Regions from separate parts of the Mesorhizobium sp. 131-2-1 genome, predicted to be linked through region 4. Evidence: predicted binding sites of a transcription regulator. Region 4 holds the regulator's gene; each other region holds the start of a gene.
What was found. Region 4 encodes PhoB, which activates phosphate uptake and scavenging genes when phosphate is short. Its sites were predicted from a motif close to TGTCATNNANCTGTCAT; they were not measured.

Region 1: a site for PhoB is predicted at 3,805-3,821, ahead of JG743_RS23630 (LTA synthase family protein). Genes of this name have one in related genera too.
Region 2: a site for PhoB is predicted at 2,072-2,088, ahead of JG743_RS20990 (RNA degradosome polyphosphate kinase). Genes of this name have one in related genera too.
Region 3: a site for PhoB is predicted at 1,372-1,388, ahead of phnF (phosphonate metabolism transcriptional regulator PhnF). Genes of this name have one in related genera too.

The regions. Positions count from the first base shown of each region.
Region 1 covers NZ_AP023247.1:4,815,161-4,820,691, forward strand. Annotated here, with positions in the region: gene fabF (beta-ketoacyl-ACP synthase II) at 1-1,248, opposite strand, end outside; gene JG743_RS23615 (acyl carrier protein) at 1,283-1,519, opposite strand; gene fabG (3-oxoacyl-[acyl-carrier-protein] reductase) at 1,865-2,602, opposite strand; gene fabD (ACP S-malonyltransferase) at 2,662-3,603, opposite strand; gene JG743_RS23630 (LTA synthase family protein) at 3,872-5,531, shown strand, end outside.
Region 2 covers NZ_AP023247.1:4,341,525-4,347,055, reverse strand. Annotated here, with positions in the region: gene JG743_RS21005 (TIGR02117 family protein) at 1-428, shown strand, start outside; gene JG743_RS21000 (FAD-dependent monooxygenase) at 502-1,737, opposite strand; gene JG743_RS20995 (zinc-finger domain-containing protein) at 1,751-1,996, opposite strand; gene JG743_RS20990 (RNA degradosome polyphosphate kinase) at 2,246-4,441, shown strand; gene ppx (exopolyphosphatase) at 4,438-5,531, shown strand, end outside.
Region 3 covers NZ_AP023247.1:1,694,416-1,699,946, forward strand. Annotated here, with positions in the region: gene JG743_RS08320 (carbon-phosphorus lyase complex subunit PhnI) at 1-222, opposite strand, end outside; gene phnH (phosphonate C-P lyase system protein PhnH) at 224-829, opposite strand; gene phnG (phosphonate C-P lyase system protein PhnG) at 829-1,290, opposite strand; gene phnF (phosphonate metabolism transcriptional regulator PhnF) at 1,431-2,180, shown strand; gene JG743_RS08340 (amidohydrolase family protein) at 2,177-3,007, opposite strand; gene JG743_RS08345 (zinc-binding alcohol dehydrogenase family protein) at 3,012-4,028, opposite strand; gene JG743_RS08350 (ABC transporter permease) at 4,099-5,064, opposite strand; gene JG743_RS08355 (sugar ABC transporter ATP-binding protein) at 5,061-5,531, opposite strand, start outside.
Region 4 covers NZ_AP023247.1:1,382,947-1,388,477, forward strand. Annotated here, with positions in the region: gene pstA (phosphate ABC transporter permease PstA) at 1-858, shown strand, start outside; gene pstB (phosphate ABC transporter ATP-binding protein PstB) at 874-1,698, shown strand; gene phoU (phosphate signaling complex protein PhoU) at 1,722-2,432, shown strand; gene phoB (phosphate regulon transcriptional regulator PhoB) at 2,452-3,141, shown strand; gene JG743_RS06795 (ROK family protein) at 3,145-4,389, opposite strand; gene xylF (D-xylose ABC transporter substrate-binding protein) at 4,656-5,531, shown strand, end outside.

The DNA of each region.
Region 1 (5,531 bases), 3.4 Mb from region 4:
CTGGAAGACGAGCGAGGCGTTGGTGCCGCCGAAGCCGAAGGAGTTGGACAGCGCCACGTCGATCTGGCGGGCGCGTGGCTTGTTCGGCACGAGGTCGATCGCCGTCTCGCGTTCCGGGTTGTCGAGGTTGATTGTGGCGGGCGCCGTATTGTCGCGAATGGCGAGGATCGAGAAGATCGCCTCCGCTGCACCGGCGGCGCCCAGCAGATGGCCGATCGACGACTTGGTCGACGACATCGAGATCTTCGAGGCGGCATTGCCGACCAGTCGCTCGACTGCGCCGAGTTCGATCGTGTCGGCCATGGTCGAGGTGCCATGCGCGTTGATGTAGTCGATGTCGGCCGGTGAAAGCTTCGCCCGTTTCAGCGCCGCGGTCATGCAACGGAAGGCGCCGTCGCCATCCTCGGCTGGAGCGGTGATGTGGTAGGCGTCGCCAGTCAGGCCGTAGCCGGTGACCTCGGCATAGATTTTCGCGCCACGCGCCTTGGCATGTTCGAGCTCTTCCAGCACGACGACGCCGGCGCCCTCGCCCATGACGAAGCCGTCGCGGTCGCGGTCATAGGGACGGGAGGCTTTTTCCGGCGTTTCGTTGCGCTCGGTCGACAGCGCGCGGCAGGCAGCAAAACCGGCCAGCGAAAGCCTGGTCACCGGCGCCTCGGCGCCGCCGGCCAGCATCACGTCGGCATCGCCGAAGATGATCAGCCGGGCGGCATCGCCGATGGCATGCGCGCCGGTCGAGCAAGCGGTGACGACGGCATGGTTGGGGCCTTTCAGCCCGTGCCGGATCGACACCTGCCCCGACACCAGGTTGATGATGTTTCCGGGAATGAAGAACGGGCTGATGCGACGCGGCCCGCGCTCATGCAGGATCAGCGCATTCTCGGCAATGCCCTCGAGGCCGCCGATGCCGGAGCCGATCATGACGCCGGTGGCGCAACGCTCTTCTTCGCTGCTCGGCTGCCAGCCGGAATCCTTCAGCGCCTCGTCGGCGGCCGCAATCCCGTAGAGGATGAAGTCGCCGATCTTGCGCAATTCCTTCGGCTCGAGCACGGCTTCGGGATTGAGCGTGCCGTTGGAGCCGTCACCGCGCGGAATGACGTGAGCGATCTTGCAGGCAAGATCCTCCACTTCGAACTCGGTGACGCGCTTGGCGGCGCTGCGGCCGGTCAGCAGTTCCTTCCAGCTGTGCTCGAAGCCCATGCCGAACGGCGAAACCAGGCCAAGGCCCGTGACGACGACACGCCTCATCGCAGGTCCTCCCCGATAATGCCTGCGAAAAGCCTCAGGCAGAGGCCTTGTCGATGTACTTCACGGCATCGCCGACGGTCAAAATGGTCTCGGCAGCATCGTCCGGAATCTCGACGCCGAACTCTTCTTCGAACGCCATGACGAGTTCGACCGTGTCGAGGCTGTCAGCGCCAAGATCGTCGATGAAGCTCGCCTGCTCCGTCACCTTGTCGGCATCGACGCCCAGGTGCTCGATGACGATCTTCTTGACGCGCTCTGCGGTGTCACTCATTTGGGGCATCCTCGTCTTTTGTCTGTTTGTCTTCGTTAGCGGGCGGAATGCCGCTAATCAAGCTGAAAGATGGTCCTGCCGGAAACGCAACGGACTGGACCGGTTTTTGCCCGAACCGCCGGGTTGCGGGCCGCATTACACGAAAAATGGCTGAGGTCCAAGCCGAAACGGCTCTTTTCACAACCGCCGGACCTTGGTCCGCCAGGGTGTGTCGAGATTCAGGTCAGGCCGAGCCGAAAATGCCGCTTTCGAGAACCGGAGCGGAGCGGACATTCGGGTCCGTGAGCACCGGAAGCGCAGAAAGCCGCCGTTTGCAGGCCGGCATCACCTGAACATCAACGCACCTTAGATCATCGCCATGCCGCCATTCACATGAATGGTCTGGCCGGTGACGTAGGCCGCCTCGTTGGAGGAGAGATAGGCGACAGCGGACGCCACTTCGGCGCTTGTGCCCATGCGCCGGGTCGGGATCGCCGCCATGATCGTCTCCTTCTGCTTGTCGTTGAGCTTGTCGGTCATGGCCGATTCGATGAAGCCCGGGGCGACGCAGTTGACGGTGATGTTGCGGGTGGCGATCTCCTGCGCCAGCGACTTGGAAAAGCCGATCATGCCCGCCTTGGAAGCGCAGTAATTGGTCTGGCCGGGATTGCCGGTGACGCCAACCACCGAGGTGATGTTGATGATGCGGCCATGGCGGCGGCGCATCATCGGATGGGTGAGCTCGCGGGTCAGCCGGAAGACGGCGGTGAGGTTGACCTCCAGCACACTGTCCCAGTCGGCATCGGACATGCGCACGAACAGGCCGTCCTTGGTGATGCCGGCATTGTTGACGAGGATGTCGACGCCTTCGAGGTCGGCCTCCGCCTTCTGGCCGAGCGCCTTGACCTCGTCGCGGTCGGACAGGTTGGCCGGAAACAGCATCACGCGGTCGCCGAGCTCGGCGGCCAGCGCCTCGAGCTTCTCTATCCGCGTCCCATGCAGGCCGACGATCGCGCCCTGGCTGTGCAGCACACGGGCGATCGCCTCGCCGATGCCCCCCGATGCGCCGGTGACGAGCGCCTTGCGGCCGGTCAGTTCGAACATTCTTGTCTCCTGATCTCAGAGGACACCCTTCACATGGGTGCGTTCAAATCGCCAGTGGATTATGCAAGCGCGGCCAGCGCCGCTTCGACATCGGCCGCGGTGCCCACGGCGCCGGTGGCGACATCACGGTTGATGCGCCGCGCCAGGCCCGACAGAACCTTGCCGGCACCCACCTCATAAAGCGTCGCGACGCCGTTGGCGGCGAACCATTCGACCGTCTCGCGCCAGCGCACGCGGCCCGTCACCTGCTCGACCAGCCGCCGGGCGATCTCATCCGGGTCGCTGGTCGGCGTCACGGTGACGTTGGAGACGACGGGAACAGCCGGGGAATTCTTTGCCACGCCGGCCAGCGCCTCGCGCATGATTTCGGCCGCAGGCTGCATCAGCGCCGAGTGGAAAGGCGCCGAGACCTGCAGCATCAGCGCCCGCTTGGCGCCCTTTTCGGTGCACAGTTTCGCCGCCAGCTCGACCGCTGGTTTGGCGCCGGAGATCACCAGCTGGCCGCCACCATTGTCGTTGGCGATCTGGCAGACGGAGCCTTTCGCCGCCTCGGTGCAGGCGGCTTCGACATCGGCCTGCTCCAGCCCGATGATCGCCGCCATGGCGCCCTCGCCCGCCGGCACCGCCGCCTGCATGGCGTTGCCGCGCGCACGCAGCAGCCGCGCTGCGTCCGCCACTGAAACGAAGCCGGCGGCGGCAAGCGCCGAATATTCGCCCAGCGAATGCCCGGCGACGTAGGCCACCTTGTCTCTCAGCGAGAAGCCTCGCGCTTCCAGCGCCCGGATCGCGGCCAGCGACACCGCCATCAGCGCCGGCTGGGCGTTGGCGGTCAGCGTCAGCGTCTCTTCCGGCCCCTCCCAGATCAGCTTCGACAGTTTTTCGCCGAGCGCGGCGTCGACTTCCTCGAACACCTTGCGCGCCTCGGGAAAGGCGTCTGCCAGGTCTTTGCCCATGCCGACAGCCTGGCTGCCCTGTCCCGGAAAGGTGAATGCGACGGCCATGTCGAGGCTCTCCAATGGCTGATTTTTCCTGCCTGTGGCGCAAGGCGGACGGGCAAGTCAAGCCCGCGCTGCCCCATCCGGAAGCGAAATCCCGCCCGAGTGCCTGTTCCAAAAGGCTTTTTGGCGATCACTGATGATGAAAACCGCTCACGAATCGTTTGCTGGCTCTTCTTATTTTCGCCACAGGCCGCTAGCTTTTAGATGACAGTTCCATGACAGAACGGTGACGCGGGTGGAAAAACGCGTTGCGCGGGCCGGGGGAAGTGAAGTGGCAAGGATCAGGAAGGGCGCGGTCAAACCCGCGCCACAGTTCTTGGAAGACGATCCGTCCACCGGCTACCTGCCGGGGCGCAGATGGCCGATCGTCCGCTACGGTCTCGCCACCCTTCTCGCCTCTGCCATACTGGTTTTCGCCATCGAATGGATCGTGCGCGGCGATTTTTCCGGCACGGTCGCCTTCTTCCTGCAGCCCTTCAAGCCGGGCTGGACCACCATCATCGTCTTCGCGCTGGTGCTGATCGGTCTCGACGCCGTCATCGGCCGCAGCCACCAGGGCCTGATGATCGTGGCGCCGCTGACGCTGGCGCTGGCCTTTGTCGGCCACCAGAAATCGCACTATCTCGGTGATCCGCTCTACCCGACCGATTTCCTCTATTCCCGCCAGATCATGGCGCTGATGCCGCTTCTGGTGCGCGAACGGCCGTGGACCGCCGCCATGCTGGCAGTGGGGATCGTCGCCGGCCTAGCGCTGCTCGTCTATGGCTGGCGCCTGTGGCGCCGCAAGGTGCCGATCCTCAGCCGCAAGGGACGGCTGGCGCGGCTGACGCTGGCGGTGCCGCTGCTCGCCTTCTTCGTCTCGATCATGGATTACGCCACCTTCTCGTGGACCCGCGATCGGCTGCAGATCATCCCGATCATGTGGGACCAGAAGGAAAACTACGCCTCCAACGGTTTTGCGCTGGCCTTCGCGCTCAACGTGCCGATGGCGCATGTCTCGGCGCCTTCGGGCTATTCCGACAAGGCGATCGCGGCGATCGAGAGGCCCGAGGTGGCGGCCTCGGTGCCCGACGAGAAGCCAGACATCATCATCGTCATGAGCGAATCCTTCTGGGATCCGACCAAGCTGCCCGGCGTCACCATCACGCCGGACCCGATCCCAAATGTGCGGGCGCTGCGTTCCGGCTACATGTTCTCGCCGGAATTCGGCGGAATGACCGCCAACATCGAGTTCGAGGCGCTGACCGGCTTTTCCAACGCCTTCCTGCCGGCGGGCTCCATCCCCTACCAGCAATATGTGCGCACGCCGACGCCGTCGCTGGCGACCTTCCTGAAGAGCGAGGGCTACCGGGCGCGCGCCATCCATCCCGGCACCAACTGGTTCTGGAACCGCGGCGCGGTCTATGCCGATTTCGGCTTCACCGACTTCCGCTCGGAGGAGACGCTGCCGCCGATGGAAAAGCGCGGGCCACTCGCCTCCGACGCGGCGATGACCGACGAGATCATCCGCGAGGCCGACGACAGCGAGGATCCGGTCTTCCTGTTCGCCGTCAGCCTGCAGAACCATGGGCCCTACGAGCCGTACCGCTATTACAATCCGACCCACAAGGTCGCAGCGCCAATCAGCTCCTGGGCGCGGGAATCGCTACTCTCCTACGCCGAAGGATCGTCCGACGCCGACCGCGGGCTGCAGCGGCTGGTCGAATGGGCAAAGAAGCGCGAGCGGCCGACGGTGATCGCCTTCTTCGGCGACCACTTGCCGCCGCTCGGCCCGGTTTATGTCGAGACCGGCTTCCTCAAGGACAATGTGGCGCCGCGCAAGGAACCCTCGCCGGAGGCTGCGCTCGAGCACCACCAGACGCCGCTGATCATCTGGTCGAACCGCACCGGTCCGGCCGAGGACATGGGCGCGGTGAGCCCTGCCTTCTTGC
Region 2 (5,531 bases), 3.0 Mb from region 4:
TGCGCTACATCGTCTTCGGCTGGGGCGGCCGTGCCTTCTACCTGGAGACGCCGACATGGTCGCAGGTGAAGGCGGTGCCGGTGTTGAAGGCGCTGACCCTCGATGCTTCGGTGATGCATGTCGATGTCGCCGGCGCGATCGCGGAGCCGCATCCAGACGTCGCCGGTTTCGATGTCGACGAGGCGCGTTTTGCAGCACTGCTCGACTATATCGCGGCGAGTTTTCAACAAGGGCCAGACGGGCCGATGGTGATTGAAGACGCCGGCTACTCGACCTACGACCGCTTCTACGAGGCCAACGGCCATTTCAACGCACTGGTCGGTTGCAACACCTGGACGGCGGCGGGCCTGCGCACCGCCGGCCTGCGCACCGGCTGGTGGAACCCGCTGCCGGCGTCGCTTGGATGGTCGATGCAACTGTATGACTAGTCGTTGTTCCGGCTGATCAGGGCGAACGCCTTATTCCTTCGCGCCCCTCCGGGCGTTTCTCCGAGGTCGAAACCTACCGGCGCACAGCCTTCCGCTGCTCCCACCCGTACAGCCAGTCCAGATCCGCGGCGAGCTTGTCCGCCGGCCGTGTCGCCAGCACCAGGTTGCGCGCGACCGCCACCGGTCCCCGGGCGTGCCAGGCAAGGCGGTTGAGCGCGCCGCGCCGGATGACCTTTTCGATGCGCGGCCGCCTCAGCTTCTCCCAAGTGGCAAGACCCTGTCGCAAGTCGGCAGGGAAGTCGGCGATCAGGCCGGCAAGCATGGCGGCGTCTTCTATGCCCATGGCAGCACCCTGCGCCGCGAACGGCGTCATTGCATGCGCCGCATCGCCGATCAGCGCGATCCCGTCTGGCATCGTCCAGCGCTGTTGCTCGACCGTGTGGATCGGAAACGCCGTCCACGGACCGGCCAGCGCGACAAGCCTTGCCAGCGCCGGCGCCGTGCCGCGCATGGCGCCCGAGAGGATCGCCGGGTCGGCATGGCCGGACCAGCCTTCCGCGATGCGCTCGCCCCTGGTGAAGGCGGCGAGGTTGACGGCGCTACCCTGGCTTACCGGATAGGCCACCAGGTGGAAACCGGGATGGAGGAAGGTGGTGACGCAATCCGCGGCACCGATCGCGGCAAAAGCCTCTCCGGCGGCACTCTCCGCCGCGACGGTGGCGCGCCAGGCGAGCTCGCCCGAGAAACGGCTTTTGCCGAAGCTCGGCTCCTTACCGGCGAGCTTTTCGCGAACCGACGACCAGACGCCGTCGGCGCCGACCAGCAATTGGCCTCTGGCCTCGATCGTGCGGCCGTCGGCTTCAGCCGTCACGGCAATGTCCTGCGGTCCGGTGGCGACACCGGTCACCCGCGCGCCGGTGACGAGTTCGACATCCGGGCGTTCCGCCACCTGAGCCGTCAGCGCCGCCTGCACGTCGGCGCGATGGGCGGCGAGATAGGGTGCTCCCCAGCGGCTCTCGGCGGCTCGTCCGAGCGGCACACGCGCCAGTTCCCTCAGCGCGGCGGCATCCTTGAGCACCACCGCCTCAGGCCGCACCGCATGCGGCAGGAGCCGCTCCAGCACGCCGAGTTGCCCGAGGATTCGCGTCGCATTGGGGGAAAGCTGGATGCCGGCACCGGCGGCCTCGAGTTGCCTGGCCTGTTCGAACACCGTTACGGGATGGCCGCGCTCGGCGAAGGCAAGCGCCGCCGTCAGCCCCGCTATGCCGGCCCCGGCGATGACGACCTGCCGGGACCGCGTCTCGCTCATCGTCGGAAGGGGATCAGGCGGCCTGGTCGATATAGAGGCAGCCTGCGGGGGCCGTTTCGGTCGCCTTCAGCTTCGCCGAATAGCGGTAGAGCGTCGAGCAGTAGGGGCAGACCTTCTCATTGTCGTCGCCCATGTCGAGGAACACATGCGGATGGTCGAAAGGCGGGTTGGCGCCCGTGCACATGAATTCCTTGACGCCGATGTCGATCGCCGGATGGCCCGCATCGTTCTGGAAATGGGGAATGGAACCGCCTGCCATCGTCGTCTCCAATTGGTCTCGGCTTGTTTCGGCCAGTCTGCATCTGGATCATAACCGGCCTCTTTGCAAGATCGATGAAATGAAACTGTCGCAAAAGCCTGTCAGAGGATAAGTTGAGCCGGTTAAGCGCATGACCCCGGAATCGGGACGGCTTCACGAAGGATCGTGCGTCACAATTGCAAGTTGGAGCGCCGCCGGCCCATCGGGGATAGCGGCGCCTCAAAAGAGAATGGTTGCGGGCAGGGAACAATGAACGAACTGAAGCCGGTGCAGAGCGAGTTCATCACCATCGAGGCGGCAAGCGCCGAGAGCGGCAATCCCGACCGCTTCGTCAACCGCGAATTCTCCTGGCTGCAGTTCAACCGGCGCGTGCTGGAGGAATCGCTGAACCCTCACCATCCGCTGCTTGAGAGGGTCCGGTTTCTGTCGATCTCGGCTGGCAATCTCGACGAGTTCTTCATGGTCCGCGTCGCCGGCCTTGCCGGCCAGGTGCGCGAGGGCATCGCGCTGAAGAGCCCGGACGGCCGCACGCCCGAACAGCAGCTCGAACAGCTGCTGCGCGAGGTCGAGCGCCTGCAGGAGGACCAGCAGAAGAGCCTGTCGGCGCTGATGGAGCTGCTCAACAAGGAAGGCATCGAGAGCATCACCCGCGACGCGCTGACCAAGGACGAGAAAGCCTGGCTGGAAGAGCATTTCCAGGAGCAGGTGTTTCCGGTGCTGACCCCGCTGTCGATCGACCCGGCGCATCCGTTCCCGTTCATCCCCAACCTCGGCTTCTCGATGGCGCTGCAACTGCGCCACCGCAAGAACGGCGAGGAGATGAGCGCGCTGCTGCGCCTGCCAGTGGCCCTGAAGCGCTTCATCCGTCTGCCCGATCGCAAGCACCATGTCCGCTTCATTCCGTTGGAGGAAGCGGTCGGCCTCTATATCGGCAAGCTGTTCCCCGGCTATGAGGTCAAGGGCTCCGGCACCTTCCGCCTCATCCGCGACAGCGACATCGAGGTCGAGGAAGAATCGGAAGATCTGGTGCGCCTGTTCGAGACGGCGCTGAAGCGCCGCCGCCGCGGTTCGGTCATCCGCATCGAGTTCGACATGTCGATGCCGGCCCAGCTGCGCGACTTCGTCGCCGGCGAGCTCGGCGTCTCGTGGAGCCGCATCAGCGTGCTCACCGGACCGCTGGCGCTCAGCCAGATTTCCGAGATCGTCGCCGTCGCCCGCGACGATTTGAAGTTCACGCCCTACAATCCGCGCTTTCCAGAGCGCATTCGTGAGCATGGCGGCGACTGTTTCGCCGCCATCCGCGAGAAGGATATCGTCGTCCACCACCCCTACGAATCCTTCGACGTGGTGGTGCAGTTCCTGCGCCAGGCGATGGCCGACCCGGAGGTAGTGGCGATCAAGCAGACGCTCTACCGCACCTCCAACGACAGTCCGATCGTGCGCGCGCTGGTCGACGCCGCCGAAGCCGGCAAATCGGTGACCGCTCTGGTTGAGCTTAAGGCGCGTTTCGACGAGGAAGCCAACATCCGCTGGGCCCGCGACCTCGAACGCGCCGGCGTCCAGGTCGTGTTCGGCTTCCTCGAATTGAAGACCCACGCCAAGATGTCGCTGGTGGTGCGGCGCGAGGACGGCAAGCTGCGCAACTACGTGCATCTCGGCACCGGCAACTACCATCCGGTCACCGCGCGCATCTACACCGACCTGTCCTTCTTCACCACCGACCCAACCATCGCCCGCGATGTCGCGCAGCTGTTCAACTTCATCACCGGCTATGCCGAACCCACCGAGGAGATGCGGCTCGCCGTCTCGCCGTTCACGCTGCGCAACCGTATCCTGAAGCATATTTCGGACGAGATAGCCCATGCGCGGGAGGGCCGGCCGGCCCGCATCTGGATGAAGATGAACGCGCTGGTCGACCCGATCATCATCGACGCGCTGTATGACGCCAGCCGTGCCGGCGTCGAGATCGACCTCGTCGTGCGCGGCATCTGTTGCCTGAGGCCGCAGGTGCCGGGCCTGTCGGAGAACATAAGAGTGAAATCGATCGTCGGCCGCTTCCTCGAGCACAGCCGCATCTACTGCTTCGGCGACGGCCACGGCCTGCCGTCGGACGAGGCGATCGTCTACATCTCCTCGGCCGACCTGATGCCGCGCAATCTCGACCGCCGCGTCGAGACCATGGTGCCGATCACCAATCCAACTGTGCATGAACAGGTGCTTGGCCAGATCATGCTGGGCAACATCATGGACAACCAGCAAAGTTTCGACGTATTGGCTGACGGCACCTCCCGGCGCGTCGTGCTTGAGGAGGGCGAGGAACCGTTCAACGCGCAGGAATATTTCATGACCAATCCGAGCCTGTCCGGACGGGGTGACGCGCTGAAGTCGCATGCGCCCAAGCGCATCGCCCAGTTCAAGCGCCGCAAGAAGAACGGCGCCGCGTGATTTCTGCTTCCCAGGGCCGGCTCCAGGACCGGCGGCCGCTGTCGATCATCGACATCGGCTCGAACTCGATCCGTCTTGTCGTCTATGAAGGGCTGGCGCGCTCGCCGACCTTGCTGTTCAACGAAAAGATGCTGGCCGGCCTCGGCCGCGGCATCGTTTCGACCGGCAAGCTCGATCCCGAGGCGGTGACCCGCTCGATGGAGGAGTTCCGCCGCTTCCGCGCGCTCTCAGATCAGGCCGGCGCCGAGCACATGTATGTGCTGGCGACCGCCGCCGCCCGCGAGGCGGTGAACGGTCCGGATTTCATCCACCGCGCCGAGGATGTGCTGAAGACCGAGATCCGGGTGCTCTCCGGGCGCCAGGAAGCGCACTATTCGGCGCTCGGCGTCATCTCCGGCTTCCACCCGGCCAACGGCATCGCCGGCGACCTTGGCGGCGGCAGCCTCGAGCTGATCGACATCAACGGCGAGGCGATCGGCGACGGCATCACGCTGCCGCTCGGCGGCCTGCGCCTGCAGGACATGGCGAAGAATTCGCTTGCCCAGGCGCAGAAGATTGCGCGCGAGCATCTGGCGCGGGCAAAGCTCTTGAAGGGTGGGCAGGGCCGGGCCTTCTACGCCGTCGGCGGCACCTGGCGAAACCTCGCCCGGCTGCACATGGAGATGACAAACTACCCGCTCGGCGTCATGCACCACTACGAGATCTCGGCCGACAGCGCGCAGAACTTCCTGAAGCAGGTGACGAAGGCCGAGATCGAGAAGGTCAAGGGCATCGAAGGGGTTTCCAAGAACCGCCGCTCGCTGCTGCCCTATGGTGCGGTCGTGCTGCAGGAGATCATGACGGCGATGCAGCCGTCGAAGATCGTCGTCTCGGCGCTCGGCGTGCGCGAGGGTTTTCTCTATTCGCTGCTTGACGAGGCCGAGCAGAAGGCCGATCCGCTGATCTCGGCCGCCGAGGAGCTTGCGCTGTTGCGCTCGCGCTCGGTCCACCATGCGCATGAGCTGGTCGAATGGACCGGCAAGGCCTTTGCCGCCTTCGGCATCGACGAGACCGAGGACGAGGCGCGCTATCGCCAGGCCGCCTGCCTGCT
Region 3 (5,531 bases), 310 kb from region 4:
CGCCTCGATCATGTCGCCGCGCGCCTGGACGATGGCGAGCGCCGCCAGCTCGCGGTCGTGGAGCGATCCCTCGCTCATCACCCGGTCGACGCCGAGCGCCAGCTGCTCGACGATCTGGTCGAGGCGCAATGCCGGCACAGAGCGGTCGCCGCGCCGGCGATCGGCAAGCAGGCGGTGCGCGTTGGCAATCGCGGCCTCGCCGCCCTTCACCGCGACATACATGTCAGGCCTCCATCGTCTTGATGCGGGTGGTGCGCGGCAGGCAGGCGAGGCTATCTGGCGCGGCCAGGATGATGTCGACGCCGCGCGGAAAACGCTGGTTGTTCTGCTTCCATTGCTCGATGAAGTGGCGCGGCATCGCAGCCGGCGCGACCATCGCCATCTTCTCGATGCCGGGCCCTTCGAGCAGCAGAGGCACGCCCGAGACCAGATCGCCGACCGCGAGGATCAACGTCGTCGAGCGATCGGGATACTCCTGCGTGCCTTGCGAAAAGCCGTCCAGCGCCATCATCTCCGCCGGCCTGGCTACAATCGCGAAATGCGCGTCGGCCGGCGTGTTGGCTAGCGGCGCGCCAGTATGGAAGCCGAGCCAGGACTTGACCGATGGCTCGGCCTGCAAGGCCGGATCGAGCCAGAGCGGGGTGTCGTTGTCGCAGAGCGCCAGCGCCACCGCGCCTGACGTCGCCGACAGCGGCGCCGGCGGACGGGCAAGGGCTGGCAAGGGCTGCACGCTGCCAGGCCGCGCCATCGCGTCCATGATGGCGCGAAACACCGTCTGGGCATTGAACACCGGATCGGCGAAGCCGCCTTCGATCGATTGCGTCTCCATCAGTCCTCTCCGCGCACCATGGTGAAGAAATCCACTTTCGTCGCCGCCGTCTCGGCGCGGCGTTTCTCGCGTGCCCCGGCGAGCGCCTCCCGCAGCGGCGCGATCACTCTGGTCTCGACCGCCTCGCGATGGGCCGGGTCCTGCCAGAGCGCGTCGGCGATCGCGGCCAGCTTCGCCTTCTGCCTGTCGCGGCCGAGCGCATAGCAATGGCCGACCTGGCCGGAGGGCAGCCGCACCGTGGCGCGGGTCACCGTCGCCTCGCCGACATTGAAGGGCGCGCCGCCGCCGCCGATGCGGCCGCGCACCGTCACCAGGCCGGTTTCGGGGCCGCGCAGCAGCTCGGCTTCCAATGGCAGGCCGGCCTCGCTCCAGAGCCGGGCGAGATCGTCGCCGCTGGACTGCACCAGCGTCGCCATCGCCGCCTTGCGCCCGGCCTGCTCGCGCGCTTCCTGTCCTCGCATGGCAGCACTCCCTCGATTGGGTAAATTTGTCTATTGATATAGACAACTATACAAATTATACGCATTAGCTAGCGCGAGTCCATGACGGGTGGATGACACCTGCGAAAAGTCTGGGGCGGGTGGGAGAGCCGGGGGCGGAAATGAGTGGGCAGCAGGTGGCCAGCATCGAGCGGCGCAGCGGCGTTTCGTTGTGGCGGCAGATCGCCGATCAGATTTTGCAAGGGATCGCCGCCGGCGACTTCGCAGAGAACGCGGCGCTGCCGCCGGAAATGGCGCTCGCCGAACGCTACGGCGTCAACCGGCATACGGTGCGCAGCGCCATTGCGGCGCTGGTGCAGGAAGGCGTGCTCAGGGCCGAGCAGGGCCGCGGCACCTTCGTCTTGTCGCGCAAGCGGCTCTCCTACCCGATCGGCGCCCGCACGCGCTTCTCGACCGGCCTGCAAGGGCAGACGAGCGAACGGCATATTGCCTTGCTCGCCTCATCCGTCGAGCCCGCCAGCCGGCGCATCGCCGACGCCTTGAAGCTTGCCAGGGGATCGGGCGTGCTCCGCCTGGAGACGCGCGGCGAAGCCGATGGCCATCCGGTGTCACGCGCCACCGCCTGGTTCGACGCCAAACGCTTCGCCGGCATCGACGCCGCCATGGCGGAGACCGGATCGATCACTGCCTCGCTCAAGCGCTTCGGCATCAACGATTATCTCAGGCAGTCGACGGTGCTGTCGGCGCGCCATGCCGATGCCGCCGATCTTGTCGATCTCGACCTGCAGCCCGGCGCCATCGTGCTGGTCACGGTGGCGGTCAACGTCACGCTCGACGGTCAGCCGATCCAGTTTTCGGAGTCGCGGTTTCCGGCGGAGCGGGTCGAGCTCAAATTGTCGGCCAACGACTAACTGATGCCGTAAAACCGCGCGGCGGTGCCGCCGAAGACAGCGTCCTGTTCCGCCGGCGAAAGGCCTGCCAGAATCTCCTTCGCCGCGGCCAGCCAATTCTCGTAGGTGGCCGCCAGCTCGCACACCGGCCAGTCGCTGCCGAACATCAGCCGGTCCGGCCCGAAGCAGGCGAGAAGGTGGTCGGCGTAGGGCTTCAAGCCGGCGATCGACCAGTTCGGGCCGGCCTCGGTGACGAGCCCGGAGAATTTGCAGACGACCGACGGCCGCTTCGCCAGGGCCGCCATGTCGCTCGCCCAAGGTTCGAGGATGCCCTTGGCGATGAAGGGTTTTGCCGCGTGGTCGACAACGATGGGCAAGTCCGGCATGTGGTCGGCCAATGCCGCCACCACCGGCAGGTGGCGCGGCTGCGCCAGCGCGTCGAAACGCAGGCCGAGTTTCGGCAGAAGCTTCAGCGCCGCGAGCTGCTTTGGCTTCAGGATGTCGAATGTGTCGTCGATGTCCTGCAGCATCGGCCTGATGCCGCGGAATTTTGGCCGCGCCGCCAGCCGTCGCAACGTCGCTTCGACATCGTTGGCGTCGAGATCGACCCAGCCGACCACCGCCGCGATGCTGTCGTCCTCGTCGGCGAGGTCGAGCATGAATTCGGTTTCGGCGACGGTGGCTGCTGCCTGCACGACAACAGTGCGGGCGATGCCGGCGGCCTGCAGATGCGGCTTGAGGTCGGCCGGGAAGACGTCGCGCACGATCGGCGCGACATGCGGTCCCATCCAGGAATAGTCGCCGCGCGCGATCTCCCAGTAATGCTGGTGCGCGTCAATCTTCAGCATGGTCCTACCCGACTTCGATGACGGCCTTGATCAGGCCGGATTTCTCATGCGCCCATCTTGCGAGATCGCGGGGGGTGCCGGCAAGGGTGGTGCGGTGGGTGACGAGCTTGGCCATCGGCACCGCGCCGCCGCGGATCGAGGCCGCGACATGATCGAAGTCGGCGCTGAGCGCGTTGCGGCTGCCGATCAACGTCATCTCGCGCTTGTGGAATTCAGGGTCGGAGAAGGTGATGTCGTCCTTGACGACGCTGACCAGGACGAGGCTGCCGCCATGCGCGACGTGGGCGAAGGCCGACTGCACCGACTGCGTGTTGCCGGTGGCATCGAAGACCACGTCGAAACCTTCGCCGCCGGTCGCTTCGCGCACCAGGTCGGCCGCCGCTTGCCGCGAGCCGTCGAGCGATGCAAAGCCGAGCTCGCTTTCGGCAAAGCGCAGGCGCTCACTGCTCATGTCGAGCAGGCTGACATCGAGGCCGGCGATGCGGGCAAACAGCGCGGTGCCGAGCCCGATCGGGCCGGCGCCGATGACCAACGCCCTGGCGCCAGGCTCAGCCTGCACGCGGCGCACCGCATGCGCGCCGATGGCCAGGAACTCGACCGCGGCGGCATCGGCCAGCGACAGGCCGTTCGCCGGATAGAGATTTTGCGCCGGCACCAGGATCTCCTCGCACATGGCGCCGTCGCGATGGACGCCGAGCACTTCGATCCTGACGCAGCAATTCGGCTTGCCTTTGCGGCAGGCGATGCATTTGCCGCATGCGAGATAGGGATTGATAATGACCGCCTCGCCGACGCTCAGCGCGACACCTTCGCCGGTCTCGACAACCGTGCCGGAGACCTCGTGGCCCATGATGCGCGGATAGGCGAGGAACGGGTGCTTGCCTTCGAAGATGTGGTAGTCGGTGCCGCAGATGCCGACATGGCTGACGGCCACCCGCGCCCAGCCGGCAGGCGGCGCCCCCGGCGCCGGGCGGTCCTCGAGGACAAGATCGCCGGGCGAGCGGCAGACGACTGCTTTCATGCTTCAATCCAGTCTGTTGATGGGGCCGCCGGCACTCGAGCTGTCGCGAGGGCCGGCGGTCGAGGTCAGCCTACTTGCCGCGGCGGCGCAGCCCGTCGAAATAGACGATGACGATGATCAGCACGCCGGTGATGATGCGCTGCCAGAAGGCGTTGACGTTCAAAAGGTTGGCGCCGTTGTTGATGGTGGCGAGGATGAAGGCGCCGAGCAACGGCCCGTGCACGGAGCCGACCGCGCCGAACAGCGAGGTGCCGCCGATCACCGAAGAGGCGATCGCCTGCAGTTCCCAGCCCTCGGCCTGGGTCGGATTGCCGATGCCGATGCGCGAGGCGAGCAGCACGCCGACGAAAGCGGCGCACAGGCCGGACAGCGTATAGGCCATGTAGATGGTGCGCTGGACATTGACGCCCGACAGGCGCGAGGCCTCGGCGTTGGAGCCGACCGAGAACAGGTAACGGCCCCAGCGGCTGTGGTGCAGGAAGATGTAGGCCGGGATGCCGACCAGGATCACCATCCAGAACAGATTGGGGATGCCGACGAAGGAATTGCGCGAGAATTCCTGGAAGGCATCGTTGTTGATCGAGATCGAATTGCCGTTGGTCATCAGCAGGCCGATGCCGCGCAGCGAGGTCAGCGTCGCCAGCGTGATGATGAAGGGCGGCAGGCCCATCCTGACGATGCCGAAACCGTGAAACAGGCCGATGGCGACGCCGACCAGCAAGGTGATCAGGATCGCGGCGAAGACCGGCACGCCGGCATTGATCAGCATCGCCGTGATGACGGTGGCGAAACCGACCACGGCGCCGACCGAAAGGTCGATGCCGCCGGTGATGATAACGAAGGTCTGCCCGACCGCCAGGATGGCGATCATCGAACCCTGACGCAGCAGGTTGGAGATGTTGTTGGCCGAGGCAAAGCTCTGCGTCGTCACCGACAGGATGACCCACAACAGAACCAGCAGCGCCAGCAGCGTCAGCCCGAACAGGGCGTTGTAGTTGCGCTTCGGCTTTTCAGCCGCGATCGCCTCGGTGCTCATTTCTGTCCTCCCTGTTTTTCTTGTTTCTCGGCGAGCGCCTGAGAGAGAATGTCCTCATGATCCGCGGTGCGGAATCCATGCGTGGCGACCAGCTTGCCGCGCCGGAACACATGCAGCGTGTCGGCGAGCTCATAGACCTCGGGCAGATAGGAGGAGATCAGGATGATGCCGGCGCCGTTGGATAGCAGCGTCGAGAACAGGCGGTAGATCTCGGCCTTGGTGCCGACATCGACGCCGACCGTCGGCTCGTCGAAGATGAACAGCTTGGCGCCGTGCGCCAGCCATTTGCCAATGACGATCTTCTGCTGGTTGCCGCCGGACAGGCTGGAGGCGAGCGCGTTGCGTGTCGGTGTCTTGATCCTGAGGCCGGCGATCTGGCGGTCGGCCTCGGCCTTCTCCTGCGCGTTCGAGATCAGCAGATTGTTCGAGATGCGCTTGTAGATCGGCAGGTTGAGGTTGAGACCAAC
Region 4 (5,531 bases):
GCCGCCGCCAATCTCGATTCCGCCTTCAAGGGCCAGATCGACCTCAACGTCGAGGAAGCGCGCCGCAAGGTCTCGGACCAGCAGATTGCCTGGATGAACCAGCTCAAGGCCGACGGCACCATGGCCGAGCATTTCAACAAGGGCCTGTTCAGCTATGGCGCCTCCAGCCGTCCGGAAACGTCGGGCATGGGCGTGGCGATCATCGGCTCCTTCTACATGATGGTGATCGTGCTGCTTCTGGCGCTGCCGATCGGCGTCGCCGCCTCCATCTACCTGGAGGAGTTCGCCAAAAAGAGCCGCTTCACCGACCTGATCGAAGTCAACATCAACAATCTGGCAGCGGTCCCGTCGATCGTCTTCGGCCTGCTCGGCCTTGCGGTGTTCATCAACTTCCTCGGCATGCCGCGCTCGGCCGCCTTCGTCGGCGGCCTGGTGCTGACGCTGATGACGCTACCGACGATCATCATCGCTACCCGCGCAGCGCTTGCCGCCGTGCCACCGTCGATCCGCTCGGCGGCGCTTGGCCTCGGCGCTTCCAAGATGCAGATGGTGTTCCAGCACATCCTGCCGCTTGCCGCCCCGGGCATCCTGACCGGCACCATCATCGGGCTGGCGCGCGCGCTCGGCGAGACCGCGCCGCTGCTCCTGATCGGCATGGTCGCCTTCGTCGCCGACTATCCGAAGACGCCGTTCGATCCGGCGACCGCGCTGCCGGTGCAGATCTACATGTGGGCCAACGAGGCCGAACGCGCCTTCGTCGAGCGCATGTCGGGAGCCATCATCATCCTGCTCGTCTTCCTCATGGCCATGAACATCACAGCGATCGTGCTCAGGCGCCGGTTCGAACGGCGCTGGTAAAAGAAGGCATCTGGTATGAACATCATGACCGAACAGTCTCTTGAAAACGCAGTGGGCGACAAGATGAACGCCAAGTCGAACGAAGTGATCAAGATGCGCGGCGACAAGGTCGGCGTGTTCTATGGCGAGAAGCAGGCGCTGTTCGACGTCAATCTCGACGTCCGCCTCAACCAGGTGACGGCGCTGATCGGCCCTTCGGGCTGCGGCAAGTCGACTTTCCTGCGCTGCCTCAACCGCATGAACGACACCATCGATTCGGCGCGCGTGACCGGCAAGATCACGCTCGACGAAGAGGATATCTACGACAAGAGCATCGACGTCGTCGAACTGAGAGCCCGCGTCGGCATGGTGTTCCAGAAGCCCAACCCGTTCCCGAAGTCGATCTACGAGAACGTCGCCTACGGCCCGCGCATCCATGGGCTGGCCAAGCGCAAGGCCGACATGGACCAGATCGTCGAATCCAGCCTGAAGAAGGCGGCGATCTGGAACGAGGTGAAGGACCGCCTGCAGGAGCCCGGCACCGGCCTGTCCGGCGGCCAGCAGCAGCGCCTGTGCATCGCCCGCGCCATCGCCGTGTCGCCGGAGGTGATCCTGATGGACGAGCCCTGCTCGGCGCTCGACCCGATCGCCACCGCCCGCGTCGAGGAACTGATCGACGAGCTGCGCCAGAACTACACGATCGTCATCGTCACCCACTCGATGCAGCAGGCGGCGCGCGTGTCGCAGCGCACGGCGATGTTCCATCTCGGCTACCTGGTCGAGGAGGGCGCCACCGACAAGATGTTCACCAACCCTGACGACAAGCGCACCCAGGACTACATCACCGGCCGGTTCGGCTGATTTCCAAGCACGAGGACAGGATCATGGGTGAACATCATACGGTTGCGTCTTTCGACGAGGATCTCGGGGCGATCAGCAAGCTGATCGCCGACATGGGCGATCTCGCCCGCTCGATGGTCGCCGGCTCGACGCGCGCGCTGCTCAATTCCGACAACGCGCTGGCGCAGCGCGTGGTGTCCGACGACGCCATCATGGATGCGCGCCAGCGCGAGCTCGACGACCGCGCCATCACGCTGATCGCCAAGCGCCAGCCGATGGCCAACGATCTGCGCGCCGTGGTCGGTTCGATCCGCATGGCGGGCGACCTCGAGCGCATCGGCGATCTCGCCAAGAACATCGCCAAGCGCGTCGGCACCGTCGGCCTCAGCGTCACGCCGCGCGATCTCTCGCATTCCATCGACGGCATGGCGCAGCTGGTGCTGGTCCAGGTGCAAGGGGTCATCGAGGAATACGCCGCCGCGGATGCGGCTGCGCTCGCCAAGCTCCGCAACGACGACGAACGCATCGACGTCAAATACACCTCGGTGTTCCGCGAGCTGCTGACCTACATGATGGAAGATCCGCGCAACATCACCGCTTGCACGCATCTGTTGTTCTGCGCCAAGAATCTGGAGCGCATCGGCGACCATGTCACCAACATCGCCGAGAACGCCTACTACGTGCTGACCGGCCAGCAACTGCCCGCCAATCGTCCGAAGCTGGACGAGACGGCGATGTCGGCGCCGGCGGCCTGAGAAGAAGGGTGACCTGCAGATGATCGCGCCACGCATCATGGTGGTGGAGGACGAGGAGCCGCTGGGGGTGCTGCTCCGCTACAATCTGGAATCGGAAGGCTACCAGGTCGAGGTGGTGACGCGCGGCGACGAGGCCGAGATCCGGCTGCAGGAGAACGTGCCCGACCTTCTGGTGCTCGACTGGATGGTGCCGGCGGTTTCCGGCATCGAGCTCTGCCGCCGCCTCAGGATGCGGCCGGAGACCGAGCGACTGCCGATCATCATGCTGACGGCGCGCGGCGAGGAAAGCGACCGGGTGCGCGGCCTCTCGACCGGGGCCGACGACTATCTGGTCAAGCCGTTTTCGACGCCGGAGTTCATGGCGCGGGTGAAGGCGCTGCTGCGTCGCGCCAAGCCGGAAGTCCTGTCCAGCATGCTCAAGGTCGGCGACATCGTGCTCGATCGCGAGTCGCACCGCGTCTACCGCAAGAAGAGCGAGATCAGGCTCGGGCCGACCGAATTCCGACTGCTCGAATTCATGATGCGCCATCCCGGCCGGGTGTTCTCGCGCAGCCAGCTACTCGACAATGTCTGGGGCGAGACGATCTACATCGACGAGCGCACCGTGGACGTGCATGTCGGGCGGCTGCGCAAGGCGGTCAACAATGGCCGCATGCCCGACGTTATCCGCACCATACGCGGTGCGGGCTACGCGATCAGGGAAGATTGACGCTCAGGCCACGTTCTTCCCGGTGGCGCTGCCCTTCGCTTGGACGCCCGGCGCGAAAATCTCCTGGTCGACGAAGCCGAGCGCCCGCATGGCGCAGCCTTCGCGGATCAGCGGCAGTTCGTTCGGCTCGGTGTCGAAGGAGATCGATTTCGAATGCTGGCCGCCGGCGGTCTGAGCGATCGCCTCGCGCAGCGCCGGCTCGATCAGGTCGAAAGCGGCGGCGCTGACACCGACCATGGCGACGGGCGCGGGATCGATCAGCGCGAACAGGCTGCCGAGGCCGAAGCCGAGCGCCTCGCCGGCCTTGCGATAGGCCTCGCGCTCCGGGCCGTCGCTGGCGCGAGCCCTGGCGGCGAGCGAGCGCATGTCGGCGTCGCTGACATCGACCGGCGCGGCATCCTCGCCCATCTCCTTGGCATTGCGCCAGATGGCGTAGTTGCCGGCATAGGCCTCGACGCAGCCGCGCCGCCCGCAGCGACACAGCGCGCCGCCCGGCCGGTGGATCATGTGGCCGAATTCACCGCCCGAGGAATGGGTGCCAGTGAACAGTTCTCCCTTCAGCACCAGCCCCATGCCGATGCCATGCGAGAGCAGGATGGCGATGAAGTCGTCGCGGTAGCGCTCGGGATCGCGCCACTGCAGCGCCACCGCCATCATGTTGCAGTCGTTCTCCATGGTGGCCGGAACGCCGAACTCGGCTTCCAGTATGTCGGCGAAGGCAATGTCGGTCTGCGGCGTGATCGGCGACCACAGCATGGCGCGGGCATGGGTGTCGGTGATGCCCTGTATGCCCATGGCAATGCGGGCGACGCCGCGGACATCGAGGTCGGGATCCTCGAAACGGCGCCGGACGATGGCGACGCATTCTCCGATCAGCTCGTCGCGCGGCATGGTCAGCGTGTCGAGGCGGCGCTGCTCCTCGGCAATGACCTGGCCGGCATAATCGATGACGGCGACGGAGAGGAAGTTCAGCGACAGGACCACCGTCATCACCGCCGTGGCTTCCGGATTGAGGGCAAGCCCGACCTGCGGCCGGCCTCGCTTCAGCGCACCCGCCTCGCTGGCCTTGCTCTCGGTCAGGATGCCTTCCTGGATCAGGTCGGACGAGATCGCCGAGATGGTCGAATGGCTGAGGCCGGTGGTGGCGGCGATCTCGGTCCGCGACGGCTGGCCGGCACGGCGCACGGCCGAAATCACCATCGCCCGGTTGCGTCGGCGCAGATCGTCGTGGCGGATTCCAACCGACATGCCCTATTTTCCTCCCGGTCGTCGCGGCCGTTTTTGATCTGAAGGGCCGTCGGCGACACCGTATAAATACTGGCAGAAGCCGGCCAGCCTGTCATTTATTTATTCCGGGGCTCGAAAAAAATTCGCCAGCACCTCCGAATCCATCAGAATCGATGTTGACAGCGCTCCGGCGTTGGATCACTATTTTTTCGGGGCTCGAAAAAAAGCCTCTATGCCGGCCTCAGGGCCAGTCTGGGTCGCGCCACAGTTGGCGCAGGGAGGATATTATGAAGAAATTTGCAGCCGCCATCCTGGCGGGTGTCGCCATGTCGCTGACGCTCGCGTCGGTCGCTCAGGCGAAGGACAAGGTCATCGGCGTGTCGTGGTCGAACTTCCAGGAAGAGCGCTGGAAGACCGATGAAGCGGCGATGAAGAAGGCCATCGAAGCGGCCGGCGACAAGTATATTTCCGCCGACGCGCAGTCCAATCCCGGCAAGCAGCTGACCGACGTCGAAAGCCTGATCTCGCAGGGCGCCAATGCGCTGATCGTGCTGGCGCAGGACGCTTCGGCCATCGGGCCGGCGGTGCAGAAGGCGCTGGACGAGGGTATTCCGGTCGTCGGTTATGACCGGCTGATCGAGAACAAGGACGTCTTCTACCTGACCTTCGACAACAAGGAAGTCGGCCGCATGCAGGCCCGCGAAGTGTTCAAGGTCAAGCCGGAAGGCAACTATGTCTTCATCAAGGGCTCGGGCGCCGATCCGAACGCCGATTTCCTGTTCGCCGGCTCCATGGAAGTCCTGAAGGAAGCCATCGACAGCGGCAAGGTCAAGAATGTCGGCGAGGCCTATACGGATGGCTGGCTGCCCGCCAACGCCCAGAAGAACATGGAGCAGTTCCTGACCGCCAACGACAACAAGGTCGATGCGGTGGTGGCGGCCAATGACGGCACCGCCGGCGGCGTCGTCGCCGCGCTGACGGCTCAAGGGTTGGCCGGAACTGTCCCAGTATCGGGCCAGGACGGCGACCATGCCGCGCTCAACCGTATAGCGCTCGGCACGCAGACGGTGTCGGTGTGGAAGGACGCTCGCGAGCTTGGCAAGAACGCCGCCGAGATCGCCTCGGCACTGGCCGACGGCAAGAAGATGACCGACATCGCCGGC